DNA from 3 places in the Bradyrhizobium sp. JR3.5 genome. Region 2 is predicted to be linked to each of the others. Evidence: predicted binding sites of a transcription regulator. Region 2 holds the regulator's gene; each other region holds the start of a gene.

Region 1 (10,692 bases), 1.6 Mb from region 2:
ACGCGCATTGCCCGTTCTCGATCCACGAGCGATTGCGTTCGAGTCAAAACGAGCCACTCATGAGATTGCGATTGTTAGGACTACGAACCGGGGATGCAGGCACGAGCACAGCAAGGGTAGAACGAGTAGGAGCGAACGTGTCGGTGTGTAAGCGGGGAGGAGTGCGCTTCAATGGTAGAAGAGAGAAAGTCAAGCGTAGACGAATGCTTGCGTCTTTTGGCAGCTTTCGTTTCCATAAAGGATCAGAAAACGCGAACGGAACTAATCAAGCTGGCACAGCGGTTTGCGAGCTTGGATCCGGTCGGGCTTATAGTTTTCGATGGTGATAGCAAATCGTAAGCCGCGCGAACGGCGTGTCCCAGATGCGCCCACCACGTCTCGTTTGCGGCTTCCCGCATTGGGTTGCTCCGGAGTTCGAATGAAGAGGCCGGACCTCCTTGCGCTGAGCACAGACCCGGGCTTGAAACACATCCAATAGATCGTTCCACGAGACACGGAGGATACCACGAATTCCTCATAAAACCGCCTGACACGGACGAACCTATGTATGTGGGACTTCGGCTTTGATGCGACTGCACATACATTCGTCGGCCGACTGATAAGGTTTCGAGAAAATCCTTACCAGTGCCGGTGGTGCGCCTTAGGGCAAAGAACGATCCGGCCGGGGAGCGCGTTGAATGACGTGGTTGGACCTCAACTATATTTTTGAAGCTGGAAACACCAGCGCTTCTCAGCGGCGACCGCTGCGGGATCCGTATCGTTTGCGCCTGGCACGATCACGTTTCTGACGGTCGAGCGGTCCGGAAACTCCACTTGCCGCGGTTCGTAAACAGGCGTTGGATGTTTCGGGGACATCGCGGGTCGGGCGGGTACCGATTTCGTACCTCGGTCGACTGTAGATGGCACGGTGAAACCACTTCTAAGGGCCGGCTGCCCGAAGAATAAGTCCACGGCGTCGCAGGACTGGAACCATGACTTCCGAGAAGAGCAAGGCTCGAGTCACCGTTTCCGAAAACGGCCCCTACATGGTCACCGGCGACATCCCTCTCGCCAAACAAACCATCATGACGAACGCTGAGGACGGGTCGGAGGCGTGGCAGGAAGGTCCGGCCGTCGCGCATCGAGAAACCTATGCGCTGTGCCGCTGCGGTGCATCGCAAACCAAGCCGTTCTGCGACGGCTCACATCTCAAAATCGGCTTCGTCGGTACCGAGACTGCAAGTCGAGACGCTTATCTCGATCAAGCGAAGCTGCTGAACGGCCCGATCCTTCAACTCACCGACGCAGAAAGCCTCTGTGCGTTCGGGCGTTTCTGCGACCCGAACGGCAATGTTTGGAGTCAGGTCTCGCAGACCGCCGATCGCGGAGTCCGGACGATGTTCGTCCGCCAGGTGAACGAATGTCCCTCTGGACGTTTGGTGGCTTGGGACAAAAGCTCCGGGAAGCCGGTCGAACAAGCGTTGCCGGTATCGATCGGTTTGATCGAGGATCCCGAGCAGCAATGCAGCGGACCCCTGTGGTTGCGAGATGGGATACCGGTCGTCGCCGCTGACAGATTCGAATATGAGGTGCGCAATCGCGTCACACTCTGCCGTTGCGGAGAATCGAACAACAAGCCGTTCTGCGACGGGACGCACGCAGCAATCAAGTTCTCGGATTCCTAACAGTGGAGTAGGCCATGGTTTTGAATCAGGAAAGTTCTCCCGATCTAGCACTGCGCGATCTCGAAAAACTCCTCCCAGTCTTGGAAGACCTTTACAAGGACGTGCATTCGCACCCCGAGTTGTCGATGCAGGAGACGCGCACGGCGGGACTGGCGGCGGATTATCTTCGTGCGGCCGGCTACGAAGTCGCGACAGGTGTCGGAAAGACCGGCGTCGTCGGCCTGCTTCGCAACGGTGATGGGCCGACCGTCATGCTGCGCGCCGACATGGACGCGCTACCCGTCGAGGAAGCAACCGGTCTTCCCTATGCCAGCAGGATCACGGCGAAGGATCATGAGGGAAACACCGTCCCGGTCGGCCATATGTGCGGGCATGACATGCACGTCACCTGGCTCGTCGGTGCCACCAAATTGCTCGCCGAGGCCAAAACGACGTGGCGAGGAACCGTAATGGCGGTCTTCCAGCCAGGCGAGGAGACGGCGGAAGGCGCTCAGGCCATGATCGACGACGGCTTGTTCAAGCGCTTCCCGAAGCCGGACGTGGTCCTTGGCCAGCACGTCATGGTGGGGCCGTCGGGAACGGTTGCCGGACGGGCAGGCGCGGTCACCTCGGCGGCGGACAGCTTGCAGATTCGTCTATTCGGCCGTGGCGCGCACGGATCGATGCCGCAGGCCAGTATCGATCCGGTGGTGATGGCGGCCGCGACCGTGCTGCGGCTGCAAACCATCGTGTCCCGCGAGGTTGCCGCTGCGGAGGCAGCGGTCGTGACCGTTGGCGTGCTGCAGGCGGGGACGAAAGAAAACGTCATTCCGGACGAGGCCATCATCAAACTGAATGTGCGGACTTTCGATGCCGGCGTCCGGACGCGCGTACTGGCCGCGATCGAGCGGATCGTCAATGCCGAGGCGGCGGCGTCTGGCGCCCCTCGCAAACCGGAGATCACGTCGCTGGATCACTACCCTCTCAACGTGAACGACCGGGAGGCCAGCAAGCGGGTGGTCGACGCGTTCCGGGGACATTTCGGCGCCGAGCGCGTCAGGGAAACGGGGCCGGCCCCTGCGAGCGAAGACTTCGGATCGTTCGGAACCGAATGGCACGTACCGTCGGTTTTCTGGTTCGTCGGCGGCACTGATCCGGAAACTTACGCCAAGGCGAAAGCGGCAAACAAGCTCACCGAGCTTCCGGTGAACCACAGCCCGAAATTCGCGCCGGTTCTTCACCCCACCTTGCGAACCGGCGTGGAAACGCTAGTCGTTGCGACCCGCGCCTGGTTGCCGGCATGAGTATGATCATCGATCTCGTGGCGATCGTCTAGTGCCGGAAAGTGGCATCATGGAGAAGCTTCCGCTTGTGCTTGACCTGACGGGCACCTTCGTCTTCGCGCTCAGCGGGGCGTTGGCCGGGGTCAAGCGAGAGCTGGACCTGTTCGGCGTACTCGTGCTGTCGTTCGCGGCGGCGAATTCGGGCGGCATCACCCGGGACCTGCTGATCGGCGTCGTCCCGCCCGGGGCGGTCGCCGACTGGCGCTATCTCGGTGTGTCGCTCTTCGCCGGCATCGTCACTTTCTACTTCTCGTCCTTGATCGTGCGGATGTCGAACTCGGTACTTCTTTTCGATGCGGCGGGTCTCGCGCTCTTCGCCGTCACCGGTGCTTCTAAAGCGCTGGCCCACGGCTTGAATCCGCTCATGGCGATAGTGCTCGGCATGGTCACCGGGATCGGCGGCGGGATGGTGCGCGATGTACTGCTCGCGGAAATTCCGACGGTACTCCGGGCTGAACTCTATGCCGTCGCGGCATTGGCGGCTGCGGCCATCGTGGTAGTCGGGCACATGCTGCAGTTGCCAGTCGCGCCGGTCACGGCGGTGGCGCTCATTTCATGTTTCTCGCTGCGCGTCATGGCGATGAAGCGCGGCTGGCGGCTTCCGGTTGCGAAGTTCGGGGATCGATACGATCCTAGCGCCGAAAAAATCAATTCGAAAGGCCCCAAGAAATCCTAGCGCCGGATGCATTTTGTGGAAGGATGGCGGACGCCCAGTGCCGTCAGTAGGTTCAGTTCCAGCAGAGGAAAATTCACATGGCGAAATCCGTCATTATCTGCGGAAAACTGTTCGACGGCCTGGGCGACAGGATGCTTGGCCCGACTGAAATCTTGATAGAAGGCGATAGCATTGTCGAGGTATCGGGCTCGGTCGGGCGGCCCGGCGGCGCGAATGTCCTTGATCTGAGCGACCGCACTGTTTCTCCCGGCTTCATCGACACCCACGTTCATTCTCTGCGTCGACGGGCTGGCTCGGCAAACGCTGCAGTCCTCGCCAGCAAAAGCGCTGGCTGGACTGCATTGCGCCCAGCAATACATGCGTTATGGCTTTGTGACATGGGGACGCTGGATCCGGAATGGCCCACCAATCAACCCGCGCGACGCCATCGATGGCGGCATGACAGAGGTCCAAGCTTGGTCCTCCGCAGTCATCCAGATGGACGCTTTTAGCCTGCTTTCGTGCGTTTGGCCGCTTCGGCCTCCCGCGCCAGCCGTTCGACCTTAAGGCGCTCTCGATTATCGTGGAGCGCTTTTTGGGCTTTGGCGTAATCGGTCACAGCTTCCTTCGCTTCGGCTTGTCTGAATACCTTGCGGGCTTCGCGTTCCGCTGCCGTAGGTGCCCGCCGTTCTCGGTCACTGATCATCGTTGACCTCCCATTTTTGGGCTCGATACGCGCGGAGCTCGGTTTCGATCCTATTAGCTTGAGGGGGCGAAGAACTTAAGGCTGCGATCATTTTCGGTTTCGATCGCGACGCACCTTCTGAAATTCCTCCGGCCCCTTGATGAGCTTGCGCTTGCGGTCAGCTTGGTCGTCTGGGCTGGCTGCAGGATCGGTCACCTTGTCGATCGCGGCTCATGCTAATTCGCGCGCGCTGCCTTGGGTCCTCAGGGCCATGCCGGTCGTCGACCTCAGGCAGGGCCTTGGTCGGTACAGGCAGCGCGCATTACAGCGGCGGGTGTGGTTGATGCATTCCGCGGGCTCGCCAGCGGCCAGCCGTCATCGGCGATGACGAACGGCAGCGCAACTGGCCCGACTCCAACTACTTGACCCGACAATTAAATTATGTTCTCTATATGTTCTATTGTCAATCGGAGCATCGGCACCTTCGACCCGGCCGTCCTCCCAAGTGGGCCGTCATGGCAGATCAGATCGTCATCACGGAGAAAACCAGCCAGGCCAAAGACGTCCGCGCCGCAATTGGTTCTCGCTACGGCGATGTTCTTCCAGCTGAGGGCCATTTGTTCGATCTCGTCGAACCGGAGGACGTTGTCCCGGCCTGGAAGCGATGGTCCCCCATACTTCTACGGCCTGAAGGTCTTTACGGAACGCGCCCGGCAGAGGGCAGTAACAAGGCCGCTAAACTCAAGGCCATTCGCGAGGCATTACGCACTGCCAAGCGCGTTTGGCTTGCAACCGATTGCGACCGCGAGGGTCAGCTGATCGGTCAGGAAATTCTTGAGCATTACGATTATCGCGGTCAGGTGATGCGAGTGCTGTTCACCGCGCAGGATTCGCAGACCATCCGCGACGCATTCGGTCGCGCAAAACCCAATACCGAATACTCTCGCCTATACGCCGCCGCGGTTGCGCGCCGACAGGCCGATCAGATTTACAACCTGTCGCTCACTCGCACCGCAACCGTTGTTCTGGGGCAGGGCGCGAGGAGAGTGATTGGAGTTGGTCGCGTAAAGACGCCGACATTAGCCATTGCATGCAAGCGCGAATTGGAAATCCGAAACTTTGTGCCGCTTGCCTATTTTGAAATTGTCGCCACCGCGAAAGTGGCGGGCGGGCAATTCCAGATGCGGCACGCGCCGCAGGACCGAATTGTCAAGCGCGAGATAGCCCAGGACGTAGTCAAAGCGGCTGAAGGCTTCGAGGGCGCGCTCACCGTGCGCGTCGAGGATAAGCGGCAAGCGCCACCCAAGCTGCATGATTTGCCGTCGTTGCAGAAACTCTGCGGCTCGCGCCTCGGCTGGTCAGCCAGCAAAACGCTCGAAATGGCGCAGGAGCTGTATGACGGCCAGGGCAAGAAGATCATCACCTATCCTCGCGCAGAGGTTCGCTATCTGCCGCAAAACTTGATGTCGGACGTGCCGCGAATCGTAGCCGGACTACGGGTGGGCCAATCGTTCAGCGCGATCCCTGTACCCGAGCCGCCGGTGATTCGTAGAGGCGCGAGCGGCACCTTTTACGACAAGGGGCTGGAGGGCGCGAGCCACCATGCCGTCATTCCCAACGTCAACGCCATCGACAAACTGCCGGAGGTCTGGCCTCGTCTGTCGTCTGACGAGAAGAAACTCTTTGACGTTATCGCGCGGGCATATATGGCCGCCCTGATGCCCGACTTTCGTTACCGGCAGACAACCGCAACGCTCGATGTGCACGGCTTTGAATTCCGCGCAGCCGGTCGCCAGCCCATTGATCTCGGTTGGCGTGCCGCATTCCCGGAGTGGCAACCCGCCGACGAAAAGGGTGATGAGGCGCAAATGCTGCCGTCGCTGCGCGATGGCGAGATGGCGCAGTTGCAAGATCCAAAAATCGAGAACAAGGAGACCCGGCCGCCGCCGCGTTACAACGAAGGCACTCTGATCGAGGCGATGCAGAATGCATGGCGGTTTGTTGATGACGAGGTTCTGCGAGATCGTCTGAGGGAAGCCAAGGGTATTGGCACGCCTGCAACCCGAGCCGAGATTATTGGAGGTCTGAAGAAGCAGGGTTTTCTGACTCCCCAGGGGAAGAATATCGTGCCGACCGAGACTGGTCTGTCGTTGTTTGGCGTTCTCAAACAAGCCGATCCGGCTCTAGTCGATCCTGGTGTGACGGCGCAACTTGAATGCCTGCTCGACGACGTCGTTGTAGGCAAACAGGAGATGGTCGGCGCGATTGACGCTGTATGCGATGTCGCCGAGCGCATTATCAGCAAGCTGAAGGAGGGGGCTACCGCGGTGGGACCTTCCTTGCTTGGCAGTGCAGGGGACAATGGCACAGGAACGTATCCACCGACGCCTGCGATGAAGCGCTTTGCTGACAGCCTCGTCCGGCAAAAGGGCATCAAACCACCGCTCGGCTATAAGACGTCGATATCAATCTGCCGCAAATTCCTTAGCGAACACGCGTCCAAAAAGTCAGACAGCGAAACGGCCGGTAAGCTCGACCCCAAACCGGTAAGTCCTGCACAATTGTTGTTCGCCAAGAAGCTGGCGCAGGGGAAAGGTCTCATTGTCCCCGATGATGCGAGGTCCAACTCGGTCGCGATGTCCGCATGGATTAAAATGAATCGAGGCAAAAAACGCCGCAAGCCAAGTCGCAAGACCTTCAACAGACCGGCAGGGTCGGTTGCATCCCAGGCTGCGCCGCTGAAGAGGTCTCGAAAGCAAAAAGTTGACGCCGATGCCCATTCGACGGCTCCCGTGTCAGCAAACTCAAGCAGGACGCCGCTGCGGATTCCATATGGCAACAAGGAAATCGCTCTGAAGCTCGGTGCCCGCTATGGATCAGAGGGATGGTATGCCCCACCCGGGACTGATCTTTCTGCATTCGACGAACGGGGGTGGCTGGTTTAGGTGGGGGGACCGAGATGACCGAACAAGGTTAGGCGAATCTGGGATAACTCATTGATCCTCGTGAGCGGATTATGCAGGCAAATCTTTTCGGCTATTGCGTTGCCCTGATGTTCGCAATGGGCGGAACGCTCAGCGATCTGCAGCGGCTTCTACGCAAGAACGGCGAGCGTGACCCGCGCGTGCAGCGGGCTATCGAACGAGTCCCGGTCGCACACCAACCATTCTTCCGGCAGGATTTTGGCAGCTCGTCGTATTCGAGCACGCGCGAAGAGGTGGTGATCGTGCCCGCATTCAGCTCGGCCGCAACATGCACCGACGTAGCGTGCGGCAACGGAAACCCGGAAGCGGTCGTCAGCGCGTGGGGCACCACGAATGGAGGCGTCCCGCACATTCAGCCCGGCCAGTACGCGGCTGATGGCAAGTCGCTCTGCCCGGCGTTCTTCACGTCGTACTGCGTCGACATCACGGGCACGGCCTTATACAATGGCCCTCGTCCGCTAGTGTCTCTACCGCAGGGCTTTATGGCCTTGCGGATAGCGATGGTAGCCAGAATGGTACGATTAGGTGCAGCCGAAAGGAGGCTGCACATGTGCTTGCCACTTGAAGTGATCTGCGCAATCTCGATCATCATGAACGTCGTGTTCGGCGTGCTACTTACACAGCACGCAGGATGCAATTGAGCTCCAGCCCGACCATGCGCCGGGCTGTTTAATTATCTGCTCGCGCGCCTTTTTGCTGCTTTCTTCTTCGCCGCTCGGAGCTTCATGTTAATCTGCTGCTCAGCCGGAGTGAACTCGAGCACCTCGAGTATCTTGTAGTGCGTCTCAGGGTGCTCTTCATTCGGCGGTATGACTTCCATCTTCACTCGGTAACGATCGTTCATGAATGATCCGCCGCGCCTCACTGCGTCCCGTGCAATCGTGGTCCCCTTGATCTCGGCATAGATCGGCTTCTTGCGGTACAGGAAACGCCATCTCGGCGCCTTAGGCTCAAACACCGGCCCGTGAGCGTACAAAGTGGCAGTGACGACCTTCGGTTCCTCCTCCTCTTCATCGACCAGCTCAACGCCGCCAGGGTCTTCACACGATGCAACGATCGCTTCGACATCCTGACCTTGGAATGTGGCGAGCGGCTTGTCCTCTTTGCGGAACTCGATCGCTTTGGCTTCCTTGTTCTCTATCGGTGCGAGCGTCCCTTCGACCGCCTCAAGAACATCGGGGTTTTTCGACAGCCGGAAGACATCGCTGCCGATCTGGAAAGTGTTGTTGTCGCCCTCGACCTTGATAACCATCGCGCCAGGCGAACCCTTCACCTCCTGCGCTGATTCGACTTTCCGACCGTTACGCCATTTGAGATACCCGAAGAGGCCCGCAGCAGTAGTGCCAGCAGTCACACCGACCTTTTGCAATACGTCCGCCGCATGTTTCACACCCTCATCGTTTAGAAAATCTTTTACGGTGTCGAGGATGGTCTGCAGCGTCTCGAAGTTTATCAAGAAGCACTTGTGCTCGAACCGAGAGTCCACGAGCACACGCATGGTTGCTCGGTTCTGATTGAGCTCAGTATTGGCGGCGCGGATGAGCTGCCCGAACGCCAACAAAGCCGGGCCTAGAGACTCCACGTCCATGCTGTGGTCGTTTTCATGATCGCCGACATAGGCGACTTGGAACCGCTCCCGGTTCTGCTCGCTCTCAGCCACCCGATTCCCCCGACACTACTGGGGGTTACAATCGTACATTGCCTGCGCAGCGTCTACCTCGGTGCTGTCCTCTTCGTTCTCATCTTTCGATTCCAAAACGCGGAATCGAAACGGGTACGCCACGAGGCACCATCTGCAGCCATGCCCCGGATGGGTAGGAATCTGGGTAGGAAAGCGCCGAAGGCCGCCTAAGATGCGAAAAAGCGTAACGAAATCAACGGCGATGGGGACGTGCCTCTGGGCACCGTCTCCTTGGTTCGATTCCCAGTTCGTCTGATTTCTGGGCAGCGCCGTGCGCCACCATTGAGCCGCCAGCGCTCAGTCATGGGTAGGAATCTGGGTAGCTTCTGAAAATTATTGGGTCGGACTGGGCGATGGTTCGATTCCATTTTGCGTTCCCCTTGTGCTGCCATCTGCTCGCTTCCGAGTTATGAGACGATGATTGCGGCTGTGGTGGCGGCAGAACATAGCCGCACCGGTCGTGAGGTAGCTTGGAGGCGCACGTGCTGTCACTCGAGCTATGCGCGGTGAATCGAGAACCCTAGCCGGCATACCCGAAGCCGCATCCCAAGGCTGGCAAGGCCAGCCTTGGCATCGATCCAAGGCGCAAATCAAACCGGCGTCGCGAGCGGTTTGCCTTTCTCACGATGTAATTGATCAATAGCCTCGTTTTCATCTCTGCAGGCTTGCCGCCGGCATGTGGGGTCTGAGGCGGGATCTGAAAGGCCTCGCCGGCCTTGAGTATGCGCGTCGGTTGACCCTCGACCGGAAGTTCGCCCCCACCACCTTCCATTACGTAACTTGACTCGATTCCTGGATGCGTGTGGCGTGCTACCCCCACACCGGGTTCTATGGTGACGTCCATTACGATGGTTGTGTAGCCCGGGACTGGGCCGTCAATCTGCGACAAGATCCTGCGCGTAACTCCACCTGACGTGGTGGCCGGTTGAGCACCTCCCTGCGCGGAAGCGTCCTCCGCTAGAAACCCGGCAAGTCCACAAATCGCACATGACGCTACACCTGCAAAAACTCGGCGTGTCAGCATGATGTCCTCCCGCTTGCGTCCGGGTCACCAGCGCCCGGATTGGCAATGACGACTGTACGGCGTGTTTGTCAAACGCCATCCGGAACTGCCCCCTTTGCGTCATGAAGAACTGCCCCCACCATCGGGATTATGATCTCGGTTGAAGGTTGGCTCCGCCGCTGACGGGACGGAGGGAGGCGGAGCCGACCGGAGGGGCCGTCAGCGGCGGGCGGCTTGATGAGGCCGCCCTTGCGCTTGGCTCGGAGCCGGTAGCTGTCGCCGCGGATCGTCAGCACGTGGCTGTGGTGCAAGAGCCGGTCGAGGTGGCGACCACGGGATCGGCGAACACGGTGCCCCATTCGGCAACACTGCGGTTCGAGGTGATCAGCATGGCGCCAGTTTCGTAGCGCCGGCTGACCAGTTGGAAGAACAGATGCGCCGCGTCAGGTTCAAGCGGCAAGTAGCCGAGTTCGTCGACGATGAGCAGCTTTGGCTTCGACAGCGCAAGCAGTTTCTCGTCCAGGCGTCGTTCGCCATGCGCCTTGGCAAGGCCCGCGACCAGCGTCGTCGCCGTGGTGAACTGCACCGTGTATCCGGCCAGGATCGCCTCTCGCCCGAGCGCGATCGACAAGTGCGTCTTACCTACGCCGGGCGGGCCAGCGTCATAATGCCGGGTGTCTGGGATCTGAGGTTGAGAT
Region 2 (10,692 bases):
CCGTCGACGTGCTGCTGTTCGATATCGGCCGCGTCGTGCTCGACATCGACTTCGAGAAGGTGATGGCGCACTGGGCGCAGCATGCCGGCTGCGCGCCGGCCGACCTCGCCACGCGTTTTGTCGTCGACGACAGCTTCAAGCATCACGAGATCGGCCGGATCGACGATGCGGCGTTCTTCGCAAACCTGCGCCGGACGCTCGGCATCAACCTCACCGATACGCAGTTCCTGGAAGGCTGGAATGCGATCTTCACCGGCGAGATGCCGGGGATTGCCCCCCTGCTCGCGACCGCCGCCGTGCGGATGCCGCTCTACGCCTTCTCCAACACCAATCCGGCCCATGTCGCGCATTTCTCGGTCACCCATGCCGAGTTGCTCAGCCATTTCCGCACCGTCTTCCTGTCCTCGACGATCGGGTTTCGGAAACCCGACGCCGAGGCCTACGATCATGTGGTAAAAGCCATCGGCGTGCCGGCGTCGCGGATCCTGTTCTTCGACGACCTGGCCGCCAACATCGAGGGCGCGCGGGCGCGCGGCCTTCATGCCATCCACGTGACATCGACGGATGACGTGGCGAGGGCTCTGACTGCACTTGGTATTGAACATTTGGATTGAAGGAGCTCCGAGCGTGGCCCTGATGCCGGTTGCCGATGCCCTGTCCGCCGTCCTCGCCGGCGCCGAACCGCTGCCGGAGGAGATGGTCGCGCTCGATGCCGCCTACCACCGCACCCTGGCGCGCGACCTCGCCGCCCGGCGCACCCAGCCGCCGCAGCCGATGTCGGCGATGGACGGCTATGCCGTGCGCGCGGCCGACGCTGGTGATCTGAAGGCCCGGCTCAGGGTAATCGGCGAAGTCGCCGCCGGCCGGCCGTTCGAGCGCACGGTCGGCCCCGGCGAAGCGGTGCGGATCTTCACCGGCGGCGTGATCCCCGATGGCGCCGACGCCGTCATCATCCAGGAAGACACCGCCGTCGACGGCGACCACATCACGATTACCGAGGCCGCAACCGCCGGACGGCACATCCGCCCGGCCGGCGTCGACTTCCGTGAAGGCGACGTGCTGCTCGATGCCGGCAGCCGCCTCTCCGATCGCGCGCTGTCGCTGGCGGCCGCCATGAACTATCCGGACCTCCCGGTGCACCGCCGTCCGAAGGTCGCGGTGCTGGCGACCGGCGACGAGCTGGTGATGCCGGGCTCGACGCCCGGCCCCGGCCAGATCGTCTATTCCAACGGCTATGCGCTGCGGGCGCTGGCGCGCGCCGAAGGCGCCGAGACCGTCGATCTCGGGGTTGCCGCCGACACGGTGGAGGCCACCACCGCCGGTATCCGCCGGGCGCGCGAGACCGGTGCCGACATCCTGATCACGACCGGCGGCGCCTCGGTTGGCGACCACGACCTGGTCAAGCAGTCGCTGGAGGCCGAGGGCGTCGAGATGGCGTTCTGGCGGATCGCGATGCGGCCCGGCAAGCCGATGATGCATGGCCGGCTCGGCGCGATGCGGGTGATCGGCCTGCCCGGCAATCCGGTGTCCTCCTATGTCTGCGCCTTCCTGTTTCTGGTGCCGTTGATTCGGGCACTGAGCGGCCGAAAAGCGATTCATCACCGCCGCGCGAGCGCAGTGCTCGGCCGCGACCTCGCCGCCAACGACCAGCGCGAGGACTATCTGCGCGCACGCCTCGAGGAGCGCGAGGACGGCATGCTGATCGCAACGCCTGTCACGCAGCAGGACTCGTCGCTGCTCGGGAATCTCGCTGCGGCACGGGCACTTCTCGTGCGTCCGCCGTTTGCGCCTGCCGCCGTCAAAAGCAGCGAATGCGAGATCCTGATGCTGCCCGAGTGACAGCGGAGACCGCATCGCTTGAGCGCCCGCCGGATGTGTTCACCGGAAATTAAGTGGTTGCGGAACACATATCGAACATATAGTGTCCGTTCATGATTTGTTTCGAGTACTGGTGTGTACAAATGGGAGGCCGCGAAGGAGCGCTTGTGATGAGCACCGTGCTCCTGAGGACTGGCCCCGCCTGAAAAGTCTCGGAATCGAACGACGCTACCAACCGGGGGAATACTCGAGATGCTCACGCGCAAACAGTACGAACTTCTGCGTTTCATCAATGAACGTCTGAAAGAGGCCGGCGTACCGCCCTCGTTCGACGAGATGAAGGATGCGCTCGACCTGCGCTCGAAATCCGGAATCCACCGCCTGATCACTGCGCTGGAAGAGCGCGGCTTCATCCGCCGCCTGCCCAACCGCGCCCGCGCCATCGAGGTCATCAAGCTGCCCGAGCTCTCGGCCGGCGGCGGTAACGGCCGCCGCGGCTTCACCCCGAGCGTGATCGAAGGCACCCTCGGCAAGCGCACCAGCACGCCGCCGATCGCCGAGGACGACGGCAACCGTCCGGTCGCGGTCCCCGTGATGGGCCGGATCGCCGCCGGTACGCCGATCGAGGCGCTGCAGACCCGCAGCCACACCATCAGCGTACCGCCCGACATGCTCGGCTCCGGCGAGCACTATGCGCTGGAAGTGCGCGGCGACTCGATGGTCGATGCCGGCATCCTCGACGGCGACATGGCGCTGATCCAGCGCAACGACGTCGCCAACACCGGCGACATCGTGGTGGCGCTGATCGACGAGGAGGAAGCCACCCTGAAGCGCTTCCGCCGCCGCGGCGCATCAATCGCTCTGGAGCCGGCCAACACCGCCTATGAAGTGCGCATCCTGCCGCCGAACCGGGTGCGCATCCAGGGCAAGCTGATCGGCCTCTATCGCAAATACTGAATTTCAAATACTTGCGGCGGCCGGGAACGAGCGACACATCGGATCGTTCCTTGAATGATAGCGTAACGTGCTGTTTGCCCGATGCGCTCCGATACCTCTCACGCAGCGTCGCGTGTTTGTGATCGGGAGCGTTGGGCGACCAGTCGTACAATCGCCCAGAAGCGAGGAGACACTCGTTCGCTATCGTCCACTCTGGTAGAGGCCCTATGCCTCAAGGAGAGGCACGGGTCGCTACCTCGATTTGAGGAGCCATCCGATGTGTGACTATAGTCTGCACGCCGTGGCGTCGCGCCCCGCCATTGTTGGAGAGACGCTGATCACCACGACTTTCCGCGGCACGTCGACCCGCGGCTTTGCTTCGGAGACCGATCCCACTGTCGCGGTCTGCATGCTGCCGGGCACCGAGCTCGCTTTCGCCGAGAACGTTCGCTACGACAGCCGCTGGATCTGGACCAAGACGATGAACTTCCGCGTCGGCGCGTGTTCAATGAAGTCGAGCCCGACGTTCCCGATCGCCATCATGACGCGGTCGAATTCCCCGACGGCAGCCATGTGCTGGTGACCCAGCTCGTCGAGGGACAACGCGTCAGCGTGCTGCAATTGCCGGCACTGCATCCGCCGGTCGAGCAGAAGCCGAAGGTTGTGGAGCGACGGCCCTCCGCATTTGCGTCGCTGTTTTTGGGTTGAGCGCATCGTCGCCGCGGAATGAGCTGTTCAGCGGCGGATGACCTAAGCGATTTCGAGCGACCCCGGACGCCGGGTTCCGGGGCGCAGCTGGAGAATTGCGTCGGCGCGCGCCTTGGCGCATCATCGGGCACGGAGGACGTGCGTGGTGGTCGACAAGGTCACATGGCAAAAGGCTGGACGCGTCACGGAGCCGGGTCGCTACATGTTCCGGTTCGGCTGGCTGACGGTGACGGCTGACGACCTGAAGGTCTGGGAGCAATTCCCCGAGGCTTCCTTCACCCTCGTCAAGAAGCCCGACGCGGGCCCCGACTCCGACGAATACCATCTCGGCCTGTTCGAGCTGCCGACCGGCCCCTTACCCGACAACGGCTAATCCTCGCCCTGCAAATCGGTCTCGGCCGGCGTCGCATCGACGGCGGGCCGGGGCGCGCTGGCGGGTGCGCGCAGCGTGGTCTCGCTCTCGCCATCGCCGGGAACCGCTGGCGACCATGGCCGGTCGATCCCTCCGGGCTTGACCGCATCGATGGCGTAGCCGTCGCTGATGCGCCGCAGCACCAGCGCGCCGTGGCGCCGCAGCCGCTCGGCATCGATCACCGAGGCCGCGCAGTCCCGCGGTGCCGGCCGCGCGGTCACGATCAGCGCTGCACGGTCGCAGTCGTCGGCCAGCGCCTCGGGCCGGCTCGCCAGCGCGACGAAGGCGCCGCCCGGCCCTTGCGTCACGCAGCCGCTCGGATCGCAGGAGACGCCCTCGCCGAGCGAGGAATCCGTGGCAGTCCGCGCGTCAGCATCCGCCGCCAGCCACTCCTTGACGAGGAAGGCGTCCTTCGCGCTGTGCATCACATGCAGCCGGCCGTCGCCGCCGCGCACCGCGACGTTGCGGCCGTCGGCGGAGACCAGCACGTCCGGCTGCGGCACCCGCACAGCCCAGACCGAGGCGACCACCAGCAGCACGGCACCCGACCAGCGCAGCGGCGTGTGCAACAGCCCGAGAAGAACGAGGCCGGCGCTTGCCACGATCATCGGTCCGACCCCGAACGCCGCCATCCGGCCGACTGCGCCCGGAAGCGCCGCGACCCATTGCGTCACCAGGATCATCCAGTCGATGCCGAAACCCATGATCGCCCAGAACACCCCGTCGAAGCCGAACGGCATGGCGACGAGCCCGAGCAGGCCGGCCGGCATCACGACCGCCGACACCACCGGCATCGCCGCAAGGTTCGCCAGCAGCCCGTAGGGCGTCACGCGGTGGAAATGGAACGCGGCGTAGGGCGTGGTCGCGAGCCCCGCCACCAGCGAGGCCAGCATCAGCATCGTGAGCTCGCGCCCGCCCCACAGCGCAACCCGCGCAGTCGCCGAATGATCGGGTGACGCCAGCAGGTTCGGCAGCCCGATCTGCACCAGCGCCGCCAGCCCGAGCGTTGCCGCAAACGACATCTGAAAGCTCGGATGCACCAGCGCTTCCGGCGCGATCGCGAGCACGATCAGCGCCGCCACCGCCAACGTGCGGAAGGTGATCGCGCGGCGGTCGACCATCACCGCGATCAGCACCACGGCCGTCATGAAGAACGATCGCTGGGTCGCGACCTCCGCTCCCGACAGCAGCAGGTAGAACGCCGCCGCGACGAGCGCGGCCGCCGCCGCCCATTTCTTGATCGGGTGTCCCGCCGTCAGCGCCGGAAACAGCGCAAGCAGCGCGCGGATGGTGAAGAAGACGACGCCCGCGACCACGGCCATGTGGTAGCCGGAAATCGACAGCACGTGGCCGAGGCCCGAGATGAACATCGCGTCGTTGACCGGCGTCGTGATCGCATCGCGCCGGCCGGTGAGCAGCGCGGTTGCGATCGCGCGCTGATCCCCGTCGAGCGTGGTGCGGATCCGCGCGTCGATGGCATCGCGCAGCCACTGCATGAAGGCGGCATAACGCAGCGCAAGACCGCCGGTCGCCGGCGGCTCCCTGGTCTTCACCGCCCCCATTACGAAGCCGGACGCGCCGATACCCTGGAAATAGAGGTCGCGGCCGAAATCATAGGAGCCCGGCCGCTGCGGCCCGAGCGGCGGCATCAGCCGCGCCTTCAATTCGACGAAGCTGCCGACCTCGGGCGCGGTGCCCTTCTTCACCGAGAGTCTGACGCGCTCGAGTTTCGGCACCTCGCGCTGGCTTTCCATCGACACGATGCGCAGCACGAAGCGGTCGGTCTTCTCGCGGACGTCGCGTGTCTCGACAAAACCGGTCAGTGCCACGGAAAATATCGGCCGCGCCAGCACGCCATGGGCGATCCGCGCGGTCTTCCATGTCGCGGTCGCAAAGCCCGCCGCGACCGCCGCCAGCATCACGACGGCGGGAAACACGCTGCGCCGCCGAAGCAGCAACGCCAGCAGGCAGAGCGCGATTGCGACGGTCGCCGCGACCGACAGCACCGGCTCGTGCTCAGCCGCAAAATAGAATGCAATGCCGGTGCCGAACGCTACCGGCACCCACGGCAACAGCCGCCCGGCCCCCGTCTCCGCACGCGCCCATTGCCGCAATGTCTCGACGAGAGGCCGCCAGATGCTGGCGCGCACCGGAACATAGCCACCGACCGGCGCAGCCGCGCGCGGCGGCCACGTCCCCGCGTAGCCGCGTCTGCCGCCCGGCGTCGTGCCCTGCTCCGCCATTCCGCTCGCGATCCCTGCCGGAGCGGCAGGCTAGCGGATGCTGCGACCTGATCGCTAGCGGAACAGATCAAGAATACGGGACCGGCCAGCCGGGATACCAGGACCGACCTGCGTCACGGCTCCCGGCGGCAGGCCGTCGCCGGTGCCTGCGTCAAACCGATCGAGCCGAAAGTCTCATTAGGTGCCGATCCCATTGGGACTAGACTGTCATGATGCCTCCACTCCCGGAGAGACGGGGATGACGTGGCAACGGCTCGCGGCACTGAAGGCCGCTGGAGCTCTTCTCAGGAGGCCCAAAACTCCCCTGAGATCAGGCGTTGCGGACAAACTCGCAAATCTCGCCTGCAACGCCGCGCACCACGCGCACGCCGCGAGCGGATCGAGCGCTGGAAAACGCGAAGAGTAGCGTTTGCAATTGATAGGAGCAGCACATGGCAATTCAAGTACCGAGCGATTTTCGTCGCGTGATTGTCGCTGCGTCAGTGGGAAACATCATTGAATGGTACGACTTCTACATTTTTGGCAGCCTGGCCGCAGTTCTGTCGGTCAAATTCTTTGAGCAATCCCACCCCGTCGCAGCCCTGCTGAGCACGATCGCGCTGTTCACTGCGGGATTCCTGATCCGTCCGCTGGGGGCTTTCCTGTTCGGATGGATGGGCGATCGGGTCGGCCGCAAATATACATTTCTCATTACGCTGAGCGGAATGGGACTGGGGACGGGCGCGATCGGACTGATCCCAACCTATCAGTCGATCGGCCTGACGGCCGCATTCGTTCTGTTCGGCTTGCGGATGATCCAGGGTCTCTGCCTGGGCGGCGAATATGGCGGCGCCATCACCTATGTCGCCGAGCATGTTCCGGACGACCGCCGCGGCTACTACACAGGCTGGCTGCAAACCTCGCCGACGCTTGGGATCGTGGTGTCGCTGGCCGTGATCGTCCTGACCCGGACCTGGGCCGGCAATCAGGCCTTCGACGAATGGGCGTGGCGCGTTCCGTTCCTGGTCTCGTTCGTGCTGGTCGCGATCGCCATCTACATCCGCCTCCAGCTCCAGGAGACGCCGATTTTCCAGGAGATCAAGGCACGCGGACAGATGACCAGGAATCCCTGGCGGGAAGCTTTCCTCAGCACCAACATCAAGTACATCTTGATCGCCATCGTCGTCCTGATCGGACAGGGCGTGGTCTGGTACAGCGGTCAATTCTGGGCACTGTACTTCCTGCAGCAGGTCTCCAAGGTCGATCCGGTTACCTCGGCCTATATCGTCGGAGCCGCACTGCTGATCGCAACGCCGAGCCTGATCTTCTTTGGCTGGCTGTCGGACCAGATCGGCCGCAAATCCGTGATCCTCGGAGGAATGCTGCTTGCCGCGCTCACCTACTATCCGCTGTACCTGTGGCTCGGCATGGTCACGCAGCCGGGACACATCAACTATCCGGTCGCCGTCTTCATCATCTTCATCCTCGTCTGCTACGTCGGGATGGTGTACGGGCCGGTCGGCGCGTTCCTGGCGGAGTTCTTCCCGGCCAGGATCAGGTACACCTCGGTCTCGGTGCCGTATCATATCGGCAACGGTTGGGGCGGCGGATTGGTGCCGTTCATCACATCGGCCGCCTTCGCAGCGACTGGCAGCATCGGCTACGCGCTGATCTACCCGATTGTCGTTCCCGCGGTGTGCTTCGTGATCGCCCTCTTCATCATGCCGGAGACACGTAAGACCAGAATTTGGGAGCAGATCGAGGCGCGAGCCGCATCGTGACCGAGTGGCCTCGCTGAGGGAGCGACCAACGCTTGCTGCAAGAGTCATGGCCTGGTCATGGCCGCCTTGCAGCGCGTACGGGACGACGCTTCGTCCTGTACGCGCGTGATTCCGCTGCGGAGCTTGCATCGGCACGAGGTCAACGCGCCTCGGACGGATCCGGTTTGGCGCAATCCCTATCTCTCCGGCCGCCTGTGACTGGCGGTCAGGCCAACGTTTCAGTCGGCTCCCTCTCAGCCAGCCCGGTGATGCCAGCGATCGTGCCACCAAATGGCAAAATCACGATCCATCGTCAGCTCCCAGCAAGCGAGCACGATCACCGCGATGCCGGCGAGCACGCTGCTCGTCGTGGCCGATCCATGTTCGTAGCTGAACGTCCAAGGTGCCAGCACCAGGGCCAGCCCCATCAGCATCTCGCCCCATTCCTCCAGATAGGACGGAATGATGAATGCCTCGATGGCAAACAGCACGACGCCCAATCCAAGTGCGATGGAGATCCAAAGAGCTGCCCCGGAGAAGCCCAGGGCAAACGGCGACGCGACCAGCCAGACGCCAACCAACAGGCTGACAGCATCCTGCCAGTGTTGAATGCGCATAATCCTCACCTCCCTCTTCCGAGCATATGGTGCGGCGGGGACAAAAAGGCATCGGTCCGACCTGCGATGTGTTGCCGCTGTTTGATCCGCAAGCCGACGACCATGTGGCCGTCCGCCCGGAAGCCGCTCTCCACAGCCTCCGACCCTGGTCCCGTCTCGCGATCCAGCGAGGTCCAGACGGCCTGCAAGTCAGGGGCAAGATCGCTTGGCTGAGCGGCGGCCGCGAGGTGCACAACGCCCGGCCAAGAACGCTGCCTGACCACGAGGGCCCGCCGGCCCTCGACGCTTATGCCACGCTCCGGCGTGGAGCCTAGATCAGCGGTGTCTGCGACGAGACGTGATGGCAGACGATCTTCCAGTCGCCGTGCTCGCGCGCGATCACCCAGGTGATCTTGACGGCGAGCGAGGGCACATCGCCGTCGAGGAAAAAGGACGCGATAGCAGCCATGTTGACGAGGCCGTCATTGACCCGCTCCGTCCTGACCTCGCTGAATTGGACGCGCGGCGCGTGCCAGCGCGGCAGACCACTAAAATAGGCCTTCACGCCGTCGCGGCCACGATACAGCGTCGGGTTCGAGCCGAAGAAGAACGCGTGCTGCGAATAGAGCGCAGCAAGTGTATCCGCATCGAGCTTGCCGAAACCTGCGGACCATCTGGCGATGATGGCGGAGGCGATATCGTCGGCTTCGTCAAGCATCGATCGCCTCCGTCCGTTATTCGCGCCGGATCGCGCTAACCCTTGCCGCCGACTTCCTTGGCGAAGGTGTCGCGCAGGCCGATGGTGCGGTTGAATACCAGCCTGTCCGGCGTCGAATCCGCATCGCGCACGAAATAGCCCTGCCGCTCGAATTGCATGGCCTCAGGTGAATTGCCCTCGGCGATCGCAGGCTCGACCCGCGCATCGCTGAGCACTTCCAGCGACTGCGGATTGAGGTCGGCGGCGAAATCGGCGGCGTTCGGGCTCGGGTTGGCGAACAGCTGATTGTAGATGCGGATTTCCGCCGGCTTCGACTGCGCCGCCGGCAACCAGTGCATCGTCGCCTTCACCTTGCGGCCATCGGGCGCGTTGCCGCCCTTGGTCGCGGGATCGTAGGTCGCGCGAAGCTCGACGATCTCGCCGGCGTCGTTCTTCACGACGCTGGTGCACTTGATGAAGTAGGCATAGCGCAGCCGCACCTCATTGCCGGGCGAGAGGCGGAAGAACTTCTTCGGCGGGTTTTCCATGAAGTCGTCGCGCTCGATATAGAGCTCGCGGCCGAAGGCGATCTTGCGGGTGCCGGCATCCGGATTGTCGGGATGGTTGATCGCCTCGATCTCCTCGACCTGCCCTTCCGGATAGTTCTCGATCACGACCTTGAGCGGCCGCAGCACCGCCATACGGCGCAGCGACGTGCGGTTCAGCTCCTCGCGGATGCAGAATTCGAGCATGCCGACATCGACCACGCTGTTGGCCTTGGCGACGCCGATGCGCTTGATGAACTCGCGTACCGCGGCCGGCGGCACGCCGCGCCGCTTCAGGCCGGCGATGGTCGGCATCCGCGGATCGTCCCAGCCCGAGACATGGCCATCACGGACGAGTTGGGTCAGCACGCGCTTGGACAGCAACGTGTAGGTCAAATTGAGCCGCGCCATTTCGTACTGACGCGGCTTCGAGGGTACGGGCAGCTTGTCGAGGAGCCACTCATAGAGCGGCCGGTGATCCTCGAACTCCAGCGTACAGATCGAATGGGTGATGCCCTCGATCGCATCCGACTGGCCGTGCGCGTAGTCGTAGCTCGGATAGATCGACCATTTGTCGCCGGTGCGCGGATGGTGGGCGTGCAGGATGCGGTACAGCACGGGATCGCGCAGGTTGATGTTGCCGGCGGACATGTCGATTTTGGCGCGCAGCACGCGGGCGCCGTTCGTGAACTCGCCGGCCTTCATGCGGCGGAACAGGTCGAGGTTCTCCTCGACCGACCGATCGCGGAACGGCGAGTTCTTGCCGGGCTCGGTCAGCGTACCTCGGGACAGCCGGATCTCCTCCTGCGACTGATCGTCGACATAGGCATGGCCAGCCTTGATCAGGCCCTCGGCCCAATCGTACAGGCGCTCGAAATAGTCCGAGGCAAAGAAGAGGTTTTTGCCCCAATCGTAGCCGAGCCAGTGCACGTCGGCCTGGATCGAGTCGATGTACTCCTGCTCCTCCTTGGTCGGATTGGTGTCGTCGAAGCGCAAAT
Region 3 (10,692 bases), 1.0 Mb from region 2:
GCTTTCCGATCGCCTGAATGCCGAGCGGCAGGCCGTGCTCGTTGGTTGCGAGCGGCAACGAGATCGCCGGGATGCCGCAGAGGTTGGCGAGCGGCGTGAAGGCGAAGTTGCGCCAGAGGTTGCCGAACCAGTCCAGCACCGACGGGTTGTCGCTGATGGTGAGATATTCCGTGGTGCCGATCTTCGGCGTCGGCAACGCGGTGACCGGCGTCAGGATGATGTCCCAGTCCTCGAAGAAAGCGCCGAAGCCGCGCGCCGTCGTGTTGAAGACAGCCTGCATGCGGGCGCGGTCGGCGAAGCTAAAGTCGCGGCCATGCTCCCAAATGCGGATGTTGATCGGCTCGATCAGGTCCGCTGGGGGCCGCTCAAGTCCGCGCGCCGCGAGCATGTTGCCGATCACGACGGCGAAATTGCTGATGTAGCAGGTGGTCTGCGCCGCGAAGGCTTCGCGATAGTCGATCGATGGCAGCGCGTAATCGACCTGATGGCCGAGGCCCTCGAGGAAGCGGCCGACCCGCTCGAGCTCGGCTGCGATGTGCGGCGTCGCGCGATAGTCGCCCCATGTGTGCGACAGCGCGATCTTGAGCCGGGCGGGGTCGCGCGCGATCATCGCTGTATAGGGCTCCGGCGGTGTCCAGAACGGCATGAACTCGCCGGGCGCCGGGCCACGGCAGCTATCGACGAAGGCTGCAGTGTCGCGCACCGAGCGCGACTGGCAGCCCTGGATCGAGACGAGGCCTGTGAGATCGGACAGATGCGGTGCGAGCGAGAACACGCCGCGCGACACTTTCAGCCCGATATTGCCGTTGACGCCGGCGGGAATCCGGATCGAGCCGCCGCCGTCGGTCGCATGCGCGATCGGGACAGCGCCGGCGGCAACCATCGCCGCGCTGCCGGCCGACGAGCCGCAGGTGGTGTAGTCGGTGTTCCAGGGATTGCGCGTGACATAGACCGCGGGGTTCTCGGCCGAGCTGCAGACCCCGAACTCCGGCGTGGTGGTGCGACCGATCAAATTGAGACCGGCCTTGCGCAGCTTCGTGGTCAGGAAGGTGTCGGCCGCGGCGCGGTTGCCGCGCATCATCAGCGAACCCATTTCCTGCAGCCGGCCCTTCAGCGTGGGACCGAGATCCTTCATCAGGAAGGGCAGCCCGGCGAACGGGCCCTTGAGATCGGCGCCGTCGCGCGCGGGATCGGCGATCACGTCGTCGAACAGTTCGACCACGCCGGAGAGCGCGGGATCGACCTTGGCTGTGGCGGCGGCAGCCTGCGCCGCCAGCTCCCGTGGCGTCAGCTCGCCGTTCCGGACGCGCTCGGCGAGCGCCGTCCCGTCATGCCGCGTCCATTCGTCCCAGCTCATCGCCAAAGTCATGTCGTCGATTCCTTTTCTGCTTTGTTGCGCAGTGTAGTTTGGGGGGCCGTCCGGTCAAACCATCGCGCGGACGCAGCGCCGGCGCTGTGCTCGGGGGCGCGCGGGCGCTGCGTAGCAAGCACCGTGCCCGGCTTGAAAATGCCCCAGTTTTGGCGCCCAATTACCCCTTGTCAGTGGTGGGGGCGTCCATGTTCCGCAGGTTGGTATTGCTGGGCGGCGTGATCGCGATCGGGCTTGCGCTCGCCGGCTGCACGCGATGCGGTCCGATCTGGGACGACTGGATGCAGTCGCCGAAATCCTGCAAGTCAGACCACCTCTAGGGCAGGGATGGGCGCGCTTGGCGGCGGCTTTCTTGGGGTGATATACCGCTGACGAAAATGCAAGGAGCGTTCTTATGAGAGTTTTGAGCGCAGTTGCGGTTGCGGTGCTGCTGTCGGCGCCGGCCTATGCGCAAATGCCGAACGTCAATCTGATGCCTGAGGTCAAGACCAAGACCCAGGAGGAGAAGGAACGGGACGCGATCAACGACAAGGCCTACAAGGACTCGTTGAGCAAGATTCCGGATGCCAAGGGATCGTCCGATCCCTGGGGCGCGGTGCGTAGCGATGCGCCGAAGGCGGCGGCCCATCCGGCCAAGCCGAAGACCAAGACCGGGAGCTCCACGCAGCCCGGAGGCTCGGCGCAGCGCAGCCAGTAACGCCCGCTCGGGGCGGCTTCCTCCACTTCCCGCAGACTCGGATTTTGCCGGCGCCGCCCCTATATTGGGGGCGTCGTCAGTTGGTCCGGAGTTGCGGCAATGGTGTTTCGTCCGCGCGATCTTGCCAGCCGGATGGCCGCGCGGCGCAAGCCGGATGACGGCTATCTGCGCGAGACCTTCAGCCTGCCGCGCGATCAGGCCCGCCTGCGGGCGCGCGACTTTCTCAAGCGCTATCCGAAGGCCGCCTATATGAGCGCGGTCGAGAGCTGGCGCGAACTGCCGGGCGGCGACATCGAGTTCACGATGCGGCGGCTGGCAAGCGCGGACTGAAGCTTGCCGGACGGACTGCGTCTCAGTCCTGATCGCGGTGTCCGCGGGTCCGGCCGAGCCCGAGATTGTTCAGCTCGCGGTCGATCCGCAGCTGCACGCGGCGGATCGCCAACAGGTCGAGCTTTGCTTCGGTCTTGCCCGTGAAGACCCGATCGCCGATCTGGAAACGCCATTTCCAGACGCCGGGCATGAGCTGCGTGACGCTGAATTCGACGCCCTTGTGAATCATCTGGAACGGTTCCCGCGAATGAATGGCGGTCGTCGATATTTAAATCAAAGGTTGTAGCAACAACTAACACCCGTCAAACGATTGAGTGAAGCGGGGCGCCCGTTTGGGCGTCGTTGCGGATCCCGGAGTGGATCCGTTCGCCGACGGCATCGCCTTGCCTCGCGATGCGCAATCGGTGCGTCGGCCGGACAAGTCAAATGTTACGAACACTGCCGGAACCCGAGTCTTCCCTTGAACGCTACGTAGTTTTTTTGGGCGTCAGGAGGGGTACCAAGGTCGTATGCAGATTGTGCCAATCGTGATCCGGCTTCGCCAAATCTTTCGGCAACTCGTTGATTGTCCGATGCAGTCGAGACGAAGGTCGAGCCGCCTGCTCGCGGAACTTTGTTCTGCCCCGGAGAACTACGGATCGCGCCGCGCCGCAGCCCAAACGCTTCGACAACGGCTCCCGTCGGCGTGCCCGGATCGGCCCGGTTTCACTCCGGCTGATGCCTGACAGCACAACGCCGCCCGCTCGAAATGCTTGCGGACGGCGCTGGCCCTAGCCCCAGGAAGGTGTGCAAAATCCTGATAGCTGGGAGCCTATACAATTTGTGCCACAGCACATGTCCCAAATTGGCTATCACGGGGATCGGTCGGGACGGCTCGGCCTTCACCGATGGGGCAGACGACGTCACGCGAACGATTGCGACGGGTAAATGGCAAACCAGGCCACGCAGAAAATCAAAGCCACAGGGATGGAAACAGGCCAGCACCGACACGCCGGTACTGTCCTAATTCGGACACGGTCAGATGGGAGTTAGGACACTTGTCAAGTCGAGGTAGTCCGGGAGAGCGTTCTATATTGCCGACGTTCCCCGGTACACTTCACGGCGCTCTCAGCTGGACCGCGCGCTGAGTTTGCGCTCCGGGGAGAATCGCATCCGGAAAGAGGCCCTGACGCGCTAGCCCCCGTCGGGGCTTCTTGCTGTTTACGACATACGCTCAAATGTACGAACGCCCGCCCGCTTAAAATGCATGCGGACGGCGTCGGCTCTAGCCCCAGGAAGGATTTGCAAAATCCTGGCAAGGGTATGTCTGCATGGCGCATTAAAAAGTTTAATACCTCTGAAAGGTTAGTTGCGGGCAAGCAACGGGTGCGGCGCGCGCGCCGCCGAGATGAACCATGCCGGTTTAGAGCGGCCACGCTTGGCAGCGTGCTTGGCGGTGCAGTGGCCGCATATGAGCGCTATCGCGAGAACTGAACTCCAGCCGATTATGGGGGGCATGGCCCGACACCAGCCGAGGCGGCCTCTGAATGAGCGACCCCAGCACAGCGCAGACAAAGGCGGTCTCGACGCCATCGAATTGATTCCGGTTCGCTGACACCGTCGCGCTCCTAAATTGGAGCGCGTGGCCCGGGAGACATCAGCCACTCGGTCAAATGAGCGGTGGTCTCATTGTGACGCGCCTTTCTTAGCAATGCTTCCCGCTCTCGACACGGGGCAAGTCTTCTAGCTCGTTGGCGCAGCTCTCTGGCTTCCTGGGTGAGACGTTCTTCAAGGGGGATAATCTGAACTACCCGGCGTCGTCGTCGCTTCATGACACCTCTACCTCGCCTTCGGGTCCTAACCGTTGGGTTTGAGTTCCACGAATCCTAATATGCAAATGGCCGGTGCTCAGTTCCAAAGTGAACATTGCAAAGATCGCGATTTACGAACTCGGTTCACCCACGGAGAGATCCCGGTAGTCCTCTGTTCTGTGGACCTGGAACGGATGGTGTCGTGAATAGGACTGCTCGGTAGTCGTGTTGAGAACAACGGGCAACGCATGGTTGCGACGCGGTTAAACCCAAACTAGGCCACTCGAAATTTCAAAGTAGACCACTGGGAATGGAAACAGGCGGGTACCGACACGCCGGTGCTGTCCTAATTTGGGCACTCGCAACCTGGAATTAGGACGCGCAGCAGCGACGATCTGGAAGTCCTAACCGAGGACATACGGAAACGAAGCTGAGATCGAGATTAAAAAAAGAAAGAGGCCGCCGCCAACTGAGGCGGCCTTATCGTATGCCAGTGAGCATCACCGTGGCGAACAGCACCGCGCCAATGATCGCAATACCAAGACAGATGCGCGCTCGAACTACATACGAATCGAGATTGGGATGCTCCATCATGCCAACCTCCTCTTTGTCCCTTTCGTTGAGAGGCAAGCGGTCAGTTAACGCGAGCGTCTAATGTCAGGTTCCTGGTTCCGATAGCGAAACACCGTAGTTTATCGGAATCCTAAAGGTCTGTTGAAAACTCTAACGTAAGACTTGCCGGGGCTAGATTTTCATCCCGAACAGATTTTCGAAACTAAACCGGCAAGGGGCCGCGCGTGGAGCGGCCCCTTTCGATTCGCCCAAATGAGGCGGCCAGAAAGGCTCAAACATGCAGCCGAAGATCAAAGAGCGTATCTGCCCAAACTGCAATGGAATGGGCGTCCAGCCAATTGCGCAGGCGGTGCAGCCGGGTCACAGAATCTATCGCGGTCAAATGCACGGCCTGCGAAGGCAAGGGCAAGATCAGGGACTAAGGCGGCCCAGACAAAGCTACGCCGCCCGTTTGAAACTCTTACAGGCGGCGTAGCCCTTCCAGTCCGAGAGGGTAGGAACAAAATCCCGGATATTGCACTTTCGAGTGCGATGACCTTTTACTTGCGGAGCCAGAAGTAATTCAGGACCGCCTTGATTGCCGTATCGCTCTTGCTTGCCCAGCGCCTACGAAAATTGACTATCCTGCTTGCGCCGCTTTGCGCATGGAAATGGTATCGACCCCTCACGTCAGCGCTCGTGAAGCCGGCGACCGCAGCCAGTCGCTCAACTGTGAGGCGGTTTCGGCAAGGCGCGCCTTGCGGACAAGGCGGGAGCGCTCGACGCCGGTGGAGTGCCCCCAAGCCTCCTTCAGGAGCCGCTGTGCCTTGATGTTGAGACGCTCTTCAAGTGATTCTGTGTGCAGAACATCCACCGCGCGACTCAGTAGTCCTACCGAGAACAACGGCTAAGCCTCGGTTACCGCTCGGTTAATTCAAAACAGGCCACTTCCAGATTCAGCTTAGGCCACTGGGGGATAAAACAGGGCCAGTCCGCACGCCGGTGCTGTCCTAATTAGGACACTCGCAAAATGAAATTAGGACACGCATGAGTCGGTTGATTGTCGTCAACGGCCGATGCAAACGGCGGCCTATTCTCTCTTCATGATTTGGCACCAAATTGAAACCGCGCCATTCAACCGCGTTTTGGAGTTGGCCGTAATCGACTCGGATGGCCTCCACGCGCTCGTATTCCCCTGTTGCCGAGTTCTCGGCGGATGGGTCAATGCCGATTCAAATCGGCCCGTTGTGGTTCATCCGACCCATTGGAGAGAGTGGAATATCATCGGCTCGGCTCCCTCTTCGACGCGCCACTGATCCCCGTGAGGTTTGCGCAGCAATGCCTGGTGCCACTCGCTGGGCGGTTTCTTTGGGATTGGCGCTGGCATTCGCATTTGCCAAGTGGGGATAGAATCGGGGATTACCCGGGCCGTTGCACTTTTCGCACGTCACTTCAAGTGGTTTCAAGATCGCCATCTCAAGAAGAGGCCGCCAACTGAGGCGGCCCTAAGCAGGCGAAATGAACAGATCAATCAAGGGCCGTTTGATCGGCCTAGCCGCAATCGAGTTGGTCATCGGCGTTATGTGGCTGTTCGGTACGACCAACCCGGCGGTTTTCGCTTGGGTGGCAATCGGTCTACCCGTACTGTTTCTGACGTTTGCTGCGCCTATAGCGTCGTACATCAGGTACCGCCGCTCTTTGACTCAAAACGGGTCGTCCTCAAATCCTGGCTAGGGGCAACTGCGGCCTACCGGAACTCCGTTCGCCCACGGAGAACTCCGGTAACACTTCTCCCCTGTGGAGAAGAACAGTTATCGGACAATAAGAATTGCTATCGGCAGAACATTGGATTGCCGACTCAGTAGTCTTACCGAGAACAGCGGCCAAGCCTCGGTTACCGCTCGGTTAATTCAAAACAGGCCACTTCCAAATTCAACTTAGGCCACTAGGGGATAAAACAGGCCAGCACCCGCACGCCAGAAAGAACATATTGCGAACATAGAACAAACGTGGTACGGGGTTCCTATCAGCAACGCATTCCGCCTGATCGCATCGCCCATCTTTCCCGCTAGCGAATCCCCGCCATAAGGAGCACATCCCAAATGTCCGCTACTGCACTGCGTATCGTCGAAGGATCCTCCATGGACAAGTCCAAGGCCCTCTCAGCCGCGCTCTCCCAGATCGAGCGCCAGTTCGGCAAGGGCTCGGTGATGAAGCTCGGCAAGAACGACCGTTCGATGGATGTCGAGACGGTGTCGTCGGGGTCACTGGGACTCGATATCGCGCTCGGCGTCGGCGGTCTGCCGAAGGGACGTGTCGTCGAGATCTACGGGCCGGAATCCTCGGGCAAGACCACGCTGGCGCTGCACACCGTGGCGGAAGGCCAGAAGAAGGGCGGCATCTGCGCCTTCATCGACGCCGAACACGCGCTCGATCCGGTCTATGCGCGCAAGCTCGGCGTCAACATCGACGAGCTCCTGATCTCGCAGCCGGACACCGGCGAGCAGGCGCTGGAGATTTGCGACACGCTGGTGCGCTCCGGCGCGGTCGACGTGCTGGTGATCGATTCGGTCGCGGCACTGGTGCCGAAGGCCGAGCTCGAGGGCGAGATGGGCGACGCGCTGCCAGGCCTGCAGGCGCGCCTGATGAGCCAGGCGCTGCGCAAGCTCACCGCCTCGATCAACAAGTCCCACACCATGGTGATCTTCATCAACCAGATCCGCATGAAGATCGGCGTGATGTACGGCTCGCCGGAGACCACGACCGGCGGCAACGCGCTGAAATTCTATGCCTCGGTCCGCCTCGACATCCGCCGCATCGGCGCGATCAAGGAGCGCGACGAGGTGGTCGGCAACACCACCCGCGTCAAGGTGGTGAAGAACAAGCTGGCACCGCCCTTCAAGCAGGTCGAGTTCGACATCATGTACGGCGAGGGCGTCTCCAAGATGGGCGAGATCCTCGACCTCGGCGTCAAGGCCGGCATTGTCGAGAAGTCCGGCGCCTGGTTCTCGTATGACAGCCAGCGGCTCGGCCAGGGCCGCGAGAACTCCAAGGCGTTCCTGAAGGCGAATCCCGACATCACCGCCAAGATCGAAGCTGCGATCCGCCAGAACTCCGGCCTGATCGCCGAGCAGATCCTTGCCGGTACGCCCGAGCGCGATGCCGACGGGGAAGAGCCGGCGGCCGCTGAGGAATAAGCTTCAAGGCTGGCACGATTTCGCTACAAGCGGGCGCTGAGGACGTTGAGTTGCCGACGTCTTCGGCGCCCGTTTGGTTTTGTAGCCGGTGTTCAGTGAGTTGAAGCGGTGAAGCGCCTGATCTTGGGTAATCCATCTGGGCTCGACCTGAAACGCGCAGGTCTGGGCGACGCGGTGCTTCCGCTTTCATTTCGCTTCACCTGGGGCGTGCTGCCTTCGCCACAAGAGCTGGCGGCCTATTTCAGCGTGCGAGCGGGCCAGAAGCCGGGGAATCATTGGTCGGATTGGATTTCCCCGTCCGCGAAGCGCGCGACTTGGAAGGACCTCGCGTTCAACGATTATTGCCAGTCGTTCGACATCATCGAATTGTGGTTTGACCCTGCCCCAAACGATCAGCTGCAGTTGATCTGGGTGCTCGATCAGTTTCATGCTCAGCCGGACATGTTAGCGAAGCTGAAATTGCGTCTCGTCGGCTTCAGCCTGCTAACGATGGACCCGGCATGGCGCGGTTGGAACGAGGTCCCGCTGGCTAACATCCGACTGTGGATATCGAGACCGCAAGCATGTGCTGGCAGGCGTATCGGGCGACAACTCCGCAGACGTGTTTCGATATGGTGCACCGCGACCTGAGTGCGTTTCCCTTGCTGAGGCCGGCTCTGCTGGATCTGCTTCGTGAGCTGCCATGGAGCGGATCGGGACTTGGCGCGACCGAGATGCGGTTGCTCGAGCTGATCGCGGCGGGATTCATGAGGACCAACGCGCTATTCTACCTCCGCGGCTTTCGCCAGCGCGGCGTCTTCAACGACATGGAAATCGGCAGGCTGCTCGAGGGGCTTGTGCATGGACCGCAGCCGGCGATCGCCGGGCTCGACGATGGCTTGCGCTCTATCGACCCGGACAATGCGAGAGGTCGCCTGGGCAGGCGGCGTGTTACGCCAGCACCGTTTCCCGGCTCGCAATCAGCGCACGCAGGTCTTCCGTCACGGCGACCGATTGGTGGGTCTTTTGATCTGTGGCGACCCAGATGATCTCGCCGGTCGCGCGCAGGTCGTCGGAGCCCTTGGCGAAGATCGCGAGTGTGAGCACGATCGAGGAACGGCCGATCTTCGCGACCCGCACGCAGACCTCGATGTCCTCGTCGAACCGGATCGGCGCCTTGTACTCGACCACCGATTTCACGGTGTGAAAGTCGATGCCGGTCCGCGCGACCTCGCCGAGATAGTCGTAGCCGAGCGCGCGGAAATATTCTGTTATCGCGGTATCGAAGTAGGTCAGGTAGTGCGCGTTGAACACCACGGCCTGCGCGTCGACTTCGGAATAGCGGACGCGAAACGGGAAATGAAACCAGAATTCCTCGCGCATGTTTCCTCCTGCGGCGGTATTGCTCGCCGTCGTTCGCCCGCGGTCTCGTCGGGCCTTATGATTGCCGGACCGTAGGATGGGTTTCGCTGCGCTCTACCCATCCTGCAACATGGCCCGTTACTCCGCCGCATGCGCGTAATCCTCGGTCGGCGGGCACGAGCACACCAGATTGCGGTCGCCGTAGACATTGTCGACGCGGCCGACTGGGCTCCAGTATTTGTCGGACCGCGACACGCCGGCCGGGAAGCAACCCTCGGCGCGGGCGTAGGCCCGGTTCCAGGCGTCGTCGGCGATGTCGTGGACGGTGTGCGGTGCGTGGCGCAGCGGCGACGCCTCGACCTTCCAGCGGCCCTTCTCGATCTCCGCGATCTCGCCCCGGATCGCGATCATCGCGTCGCAGAAGCGGTCGATCTCGAACTTCGATTCCGATTCCGTCGGTTCGATCATCAGCGTGCCCGCCACCGGGAAGCTCATGGTCGGCGCGTGGAAGCCGTAGTCGATCAGCCGCTTGGCGATGTCGTCGACGGTGACGCCGCTGGTCGTCTTCAGCGCCCGCGGGTCGACGATGCATTCATGCGCGACGCGGCCGCGCTCGTTGCGATACAGCACCGGGAAGTGCGGCTGCAGCCGCGCTGCGATGTAGTTGGCATTGAGGATCGCAATTTCGGTGGCGCGCGTGAGCCCTTCGCCGCCCATCATCAGGATGTAGATATAGGAGATGGTCAGGATCGACGCCGAGCCGAACGGCGCGGCCGACACCGGGCCGATGGCGTGTGCGGTCGCCCCGTCGGTTGCGGGATGGCCGGGCAGATAGGGCGCAAGATGCGCCTTCACGCCGATCGGGCCCATGCCGGGGCCGCCGCCACCATGCGGGATGCAGAAGGTCTTGTGCAGATTGAGATGGCTGACATCGGCACCGTAATCGCCGGGCCGCGACAGCCCGACCTGCGCGTTCATGTTGGCGCCGTCGAGATAGACCTGGCCGCCATGCGCATGCACGATGTCGCAGATCTCGCTGATATGCTCCTCGAACACGCCGTGGGTCGACGGATAGGTGATCATCACAGCGGCGAGATTGGCCGAATGCTTCTCCGCCTTGGCGCGGAGATCGTTGACGTCGACGTCGCCGCGGGCGTCGCAGGCCACCACCACCACGTCCATGCCGACCATCGCGGCCGAGGCCGGATTGGTGCCGTGCGCGGAGGAGGGGATCAGGCACACCTTGCGGTGCGGCTCGCCGCGCGCGAGGTGATAGCCACGGATCGCCAACAGCCCGGCATATTCGCCCTGCGCACCGGAGTTCGGCTGCAGCGAGATAGCGTCATAGCCGGTGATGTCGCACAGCCACTGCTCCAGCCGCTTGAACAGCGCGTGATAACCCTTGGCCTGATCCGC

What was found. The regulator LexA, encoded in region 2, represses DNA repair genes until DNA is damaged. The targets are predictions, from matches to a motif close to TGTTCNNNNTGTGTTCNG.
Region 1: ACVWW1_RS01170 (type IA DNA topoisomerase) is a predicted target of LexA. The motif match lies at 4,769-4,786, and genes of this name have one in related genera.
Region 3: recA (recombinase RecA) is a predicted target of LexA. The motif match lies at 6,720-6,737, and genes of this name have one in related genera.

What each region holds. Positions count from the first base shown of each region.
Region 1 covers NZ_JBSRYV010000001.1:229,285-239,976, forward strand. Annotated here, with positions in the region: gene ACVWW1_RS01145 (CDGSH iron-sulfur domain-containing protein) at 972-1,664, shown strand; gene ACVWW1_RS01150 (M20 family metallopeptidase) at 1,679-2,947, shown strand; gene ACVWW1_RS01155 (trimeric intracellular cation channel family protein) at 2,997-3,662, shown strand; gene ACVWW1_RS01160 (hypothetical protein) at 3,659-3,928, opposite strand; gene ACVWW1_RS01165 (hypothetical protein) at 4,150-4,347, opposite strand; gene ACVWW1_RS01170 (type IA DNA topoisomerase) at 4,842-7,271, shown strand; gene ACVWW1_RS01175 (hypothetical protein) at 7,343-7,951, shown strand; gene ACVWW1_RS01180 (hypothetical protein) at 7,984-8,970, opposite strand; gene ACVWW1_RS01185 (cupin domain-containing protein) at 9,512-10,015, opposite strand; partial or broken gene ACVWW1_RS01190 (ATP-binding protein) at 10,143-10,652, opposite strand.
Region 2 covers NZ_JBSRYV010000001.1:1,848,396-1,859,087, reverse strand. Annotated here, with positions in the region: gene ACVWW1_RS09375 (HAD family hydrolase) at 1-614, shown strand, start outside; gene ACVWW1_RS09370 (molybdopterin molybdotransferase MoeA) at 628-1,839, shown strand; gene lexA (transcriptional repressor LexA) at 2,071-2,775, shown strand; partial or broken gene ACVWW1_RS09360 (hypothetical protein) at 3,032-3,462, shown strand; gene ACVWW1_RS09355 (hypothetical protein) at 3,608-3,835, shown strand; gene ACVWW1_RS09350 (ComEC/Rec2 family competence protein) at 3,832-6,117, opposite strand; gene ACVWW1_RS09345 (MFS transporter) at 6,549-7,877, shown strand; gene ACVWW1_RS09340 (SPW repeat domain-containing protein) at 8,111-8,473, opposite strand; gene ACVWW1_RS09335 (YybH family protein) at 8,784-9,170, opposite strand; gene ACVWW1_RS09330 (glutamine--tRNA ligase/YqeY domain fusion protein) at 9,206-10,692, opposite strand, start outside.
Region 3 covers NZ_JBSRYV010000001.1:823,740-834,431, forward strand. Annotated here, with positions in the region: gene ACVWW1_RS04045 (amidase) at 1-1,369, opposite strand, end outside; gene ACVWW1_RS04050 (peptidylprolyl isomerase) at 1,558-1,689, shown strand; gene ACVWW1_RS04055 (hypothetical protein) at 1,764-2,066, shown strand; gene ACVWW1_RS04060 (hypothetical protein) at 2,166-2,396, shown strand; gene ACVWW1_RS04065 (hypothetical protein) at 2,419-2,625, opposite strand; gene recA (recombinase RecA) at 6,841-7,935, shown strand; gene ACVWW1_RS04075 (hypothetical protein) at 8,044-8,565, shown strand; gene ACVWW1_RS04080 (acyl-CoA thioesterase) at 8,866-9,297, opposite strand; gene gcvP (aminomethyl-transferring glycine dehydrogenase) at 9,415-10,692, opposite strand, start outside.